Regions from separate parts of the Priestia sp. VA7 genome, predicted to be linked through region 1. Evidence: riboswitches for the same ligand, from Rfam matches in the RefSeq annotation. Region 1 holds a riboswitch; the other holds the start of a gene.
The links. A riboswitch is a leader RNA that binds a small molecule or an ion and turns the genes downstream of it on or off. The one in region 1 is predicted to bind thiamine pyrophosphate.
Positions count from the first base shown of each region.

Region 1 (2,403 bases):
TCTCCCGGTATTGTAATGGCTCCGTATATGTCTGGAGAGAGCCCGGGTTCTAACAAACGCGCTTCTTTTACATCGATCCATCTTACATGTTCATCCCACCCGTGGTGCTGAGCGGCTTTTTTCTTTAATACGTGTGCATCTTCTTCTGTTACAGCAACTTTTAATAAGCCTTTTTGAATGAGCTCTACGTCGATGGCCGTTTTTTCTTTTAGTTCCTTCACCAGTTCAGGAAACATGCTTCTGCTCTTAATAGCAAGGTCTAAAAGAGGACCTTCTTCATCAATTTCAGCTTGAGCACCTAAAATACCAGCGGCTGCACTTGAAGCTTCACAACCAATTTGATTGCGTTCAAGAATAGCTACTGACGCTCCTTGTTTTGACAAATGATAAGCGATAGAAGAGCTGATTATACCTCCTCCGATTAACAGTACATCATAATGCTGCTTCATTTTCTCCACCTCCAGATGTCCATATATGAGAATATTGTTTAATCGCTTTGAGGGGATCTTGCGCAAGCATGACACCAGACATCACAGCTATACCGTGTGCTCCTGTTTGAAGCACCTCTTTGGCATTTACAGGTGTAATTCCTCCAATGGCAATAACCGGTATCTGCACAGCATCTACTACTTCTTTTAGTGCTGCTACCCCTCGACTTTTTAATCCTTTTTTTGAATGTGTTGAATAAATATGTCCGTATAGAATGTAGTGAGCACCATCTTTTTCAGCTTCTAAAGCCTCTTCCACAGAGTGAACTGATTTTCCGACAATAAGAGAAGGAAATGCGTCTATAACAATCGAAACGTCTAAACTATGATAAGCAAGCTGTACGCCTTTTACTTTTAAAGCATGCGCTACATCAACTCGGTCATTCACAATAATTTTAGAGCGACAAAATGGCAAGCTTTCTAGTAAACATTGAATCTGCTTTGCCGTTTTCTCTTTTTCTCTAATATGAACGGCGCCCGTAAAAGGCGCGATAGCCGTTAAAACTTTTTGAAGCTCTTCGATTGGCTGCTTATCTGTTGTAATGACATGAAATTTAGGAATATCCACATGATCGAAACCTTTCCATTCAGAATAAAGAGAAATTTCAATCACCTCATCTTGTGTAGAGGGCTTTATTACATACAAAAAACCACTCTACAACGTAGAGTGGTTAGCATGCATCGTTATGTAAACATGATCGCCACTTCCCTACGCTGGTCCAAACCAGATCAGGTTCAAAGGGTCCGAAATACATTCGTCTCAGCTTCAAAAAGCTCCCCTAGTGATTGCTATTTATTGATTTTGTTTTCGCACTTAAAATTATAACACAACTAGATGTAAATACAATATCTCTTTATGCTCTTACGGCTCTCTTCCTTTTATAGATGTATCTTTTATGCTTCTTTACTAAGTAAGAGGTCCGGCGCACCGCATCATTCTGCTTTTTATATGATTAGTAATCGGTATAGTCGTCAAATTCTTCCTTGTCTTTTTCCTTTTTCCGATCCCATATAAACAGCAGGAGTAACATAATAAAAGTTAGAATATAAAAACCGTAAAAAATAAATGCCGCCACAACATTTATAAATAAAAATAAAAAACCGATGATCTGACCTGCAACAGCTACAATCAACAAAATGTATTTCCAAACTTCTGCTTTTCTATCCATTCTCTACTTCTCCGTCTTTTTGTTTTTCCCTACTAGAAACGTTCTCTTTACTTAAATAAAAACGTTCCTGCCAGTAAACCGACTGTAAATAAACCAACTGTTCCAAATGCTGAAATCCCCACGTACGCCAGCATTTTCCGATAAGATTTTTCTCGAATTAACTGTACGGTTTCCACACTGAACGTTGAAAAAGTGGTAAAGGCACCAAAAAACCCAATGCCAATCATTAAAAATATTGAATCATCATAAGCATGACTCGGAACCTTTCCATAATAACTACCGTAAAAAAGACCAAGCCCAAACGCACCGAGCAAGTTTACAAACAGCATTGATACTGGAAAAAGAGGGTTTGAAACTGTTTTTGTAACTTTTAAACCCAAAAGATAACGGCATATTCCTCCAGCTGCCCCGCCAAGTGCCAAGCTCACTATGCTCATTTACTTCACCTCATGTACTTTCACTAAATTTTTCCCTGCCGCTTCACCGCATAGATAGCCTGCTAAAGCAAGAAGGATTCCACCTACTAAAGAGACCATTACATAAATGGCTCCCCAAAATAAATGGCGCTGAGTGAGAAAAATGACGTCTCCTGCAAACGTTGAATACGTTGTAAAACCGCCGCATACGCCAACTCCTAGTCCAAGCTTTATCCATTCTTTTGGCTTTTTCCACACAAAAAATCCTGTTAATAGGCCTAGTATGAAGCTTCCTAATAGGTTTTCAATTACCGTTCCTATTGGGTAGCC
Region 1 covers NZ_JBVQPN010000007.1:72,056-74,458, reverse strand. Annotated here, with positions in the region: gene thiO (glycine oxidase ThiO) at 1-449, opposite strand, end outside; gene AC0C45_RS25185 (thiamine phosphate synthase) at 433-1,056, opposite strand; TPP riboswitch at 1,178-1,279, opposite strand; gene AC0C45_RS25180 (hypothetical protein) at 1,442-1,657, opposite strand; gene crcB (fluoride efflux transporter CrcB) at 1,705-2,094, opposite strand; gene AC0C45_RS25170 (fluoride efflux transporter FluC) at 2,095-2,403, opposite strand, start outside.

Region 2 (2,403 bases), on a different contig from region 1:
ACTTCTTTTGATACTTGGTCGTATGATTCATTGGGATAATAGTGAACGGTGATCCACAGCCTGCATTCATCTGCAATAAACGCAGCATGCCTTCCCCCTTCGATTACTGCTGGATTAATCGTATTTGTTCCCGGCAAAAATCCTGGATAGCTTTTTGTAACAGCCCAGTGGCGCTCCAATTCTTGCAGCCCTCCGATCACTTTTGCCATCTTTTCAATAGCACTCGCAGCTAACAGCCCTCCTCCAGCATGAATCATACTTCGGCGTGTACCGTCATGGTAGGTTTTACTGCTTTTTATCGTAATCCATCCCGTGATCACTCCGCCTTGACCTTGAATATGTAAATCACTCGTATCAGCAACAAGCGCAAAGTCAGCTGTATATCCTTTCTGACAGCATTGCAGCGTACCTGCCTCTCCCACTTCTTCTCCTACAACGGATTCAAAAATCAAGTCTCCCGGCAGTTCGATTCCTGCTTCTGTTAGAAGCTGAACTGCAAATAATGCTCCTGCCAAGCCGCCTTTCATATCAGCAACTCCGCGTCCGATTATCATGTTGTCTTTTACCACAGCTTCAAACGGATTTGTCTCCCACTTTTCATTTTCTTGTACCTCAGCTACATCCATATGCCCGTTAATAATTAAGCTTTGATAGTCAGCTGATTTTTTCCCTTTTAACGTGCCCACTACAATAGGATCGTTGCAATATAAATCCCACATATCGATGGAAAAACCGCATTTTTTAAGGAAATCCGCTACGTAGCGCTGCGCTTCATGAGAATTCCGTGCAGGAGGCGCCGGCGTTTTATATGAAACAAGCGTTTTTAATAACTGGACTAGCTCCCCTTTGCGCTCCTCTACCTGTTTGACAAGCAAATCAATTGTTTCTTCCATGTATGACACCTTCCTTTACGCATAAAAAAACACTTCTTTCGCAGGAAAGAAGTGTTTTTGTTTATATACAAAAAATTATTATAACGAGTTCGTAAGGAAATACCATACAAAACATCCATTACAATACCTCTTTCCTACGCTAGTATTACCTAGTTCAGGTTATAAGGGTTAAGACTTCTCGTCTCTCTCAGCTTAGAAAGCACCCCTAGTGGCGTTGTATCTCTATAAAATTAAACGATTATCATATGTTTACCTGTAATAGTTTTATCATAGTAAAGCGTTTTATTCAATAGAAAGGTTCATTATTCAGCAATGAAAATAGTTTCCTTTTTAGGAAAACAAAAAGCACACACCTTTTCAAGCAGTGTGTGCTCTTTACTTTTATAAGCTTACTAGTTAGCTATCGGCTTCTTTAAAAATACATCGTTTTTCCATTCAGACAGGAAGAAGCGCAAGTTTTTGCCCCGGTCTCACTAACGAAAGCAGCTCATGATCTTCTTCTATCACATACCCAATCACATTCACATTAGCATTTGCAGGCAAATTTGTTTTAGCTATTTGAACCTCTCCTCTGTAACGTCCGTAGCCATCATTGTCCATTGTAATTGCTCCCATTCTGCGTTCTACTGTATGAAATGGCGGCACTGGTTTTACAGATCGAGTATCAACTAAACGCAGAACGTCTCTTGATACATCCGGACGCACGCTGTACGTTCCCTCTATATGAGGTGAACGAATGCGCAGCGGAATAATGCGGCTTTCTTGATATTGAACCAAACGCTTTAATAAACTTGAACCGGCGCATGGATCTCCAATATAAACCTCTGCTACTCCGCATCCGTATAAATCTACTGCAGAAGTAAAAGGACATCTATTACGGTCTTTTTCTCTAGTAGGAAGACCTTGATAAACAGGGCCTCTTTTTTCGTCTTTTCCAGGAATATAAGCGCAGACTGGAATACGAAGTTCATTAAATAAATCTGTCTGCTGTTGAAAAAACGTTTCTTCAAGCCCTGTTTCAGGCCGCGGATAAAAATTATGCCATGCAAGCAGCTGATGATGATGAAGACCTGCAGATAAGAGTGCTTCAATTTCTTGTTTGGATAACGTACTTGCATTAACAGCAATATAAAATTCATTCGCAAGCGAAAGAGTTTCTTCTGCGCTAAAGCCATCGTCTAGTCTAATACCAGATACGCCAAGTGAAGATAGCGACATAAGGCTTTCAATACCTAAATGAACTGGCGTATGCTTAGATACGTCTGCATACACGCTTATTCCACAATCTCTAGCCACATGAAGCAATTCTTTTGCCCGTTCAGCCAAATCTCCTTTTTCTTCTGGAATGTGAAGCGAAGTGAATGCACGTGTGACGCCGCACTCACTCGCTTCTATTAATTTTTTGGGGGCATCACTATCATTTAAATAAAACGAAATGCCAATCATCCAAACTCCCTCGCCATTTCATCGTTAAATCCAAAGAAATAGGTACAAATAAAGCCTGCTGCGT
Region 2 covers NZ_JBVQPN010000002.1:270,581-272,983, reverse strand. Annotated here, with positions in the region: gene AC0C45_RS07940 (acetylornithine deacetylase) at 1-893, opposite strand, end outside; TPP riboswitch at 1,008-1,110, opposite strand; gene AC0C45_RS07935 (MupG family TIM beta-alpha barrel fold protein) at 1,329-2,339, opposite strand; gene AC0C45_RS07930 (PTS transporter subunit EIIC) at 2,336-2,403, opposite strand, start outside.
Region 2: another riboswitch for thiamine pyrophosphate. It lies ahead of AC0C45_RS07940 (acetylornithine deacetylase); the one in region 1 lies ahead of AC0C45_RS25185 (thiamine phosphate synthase).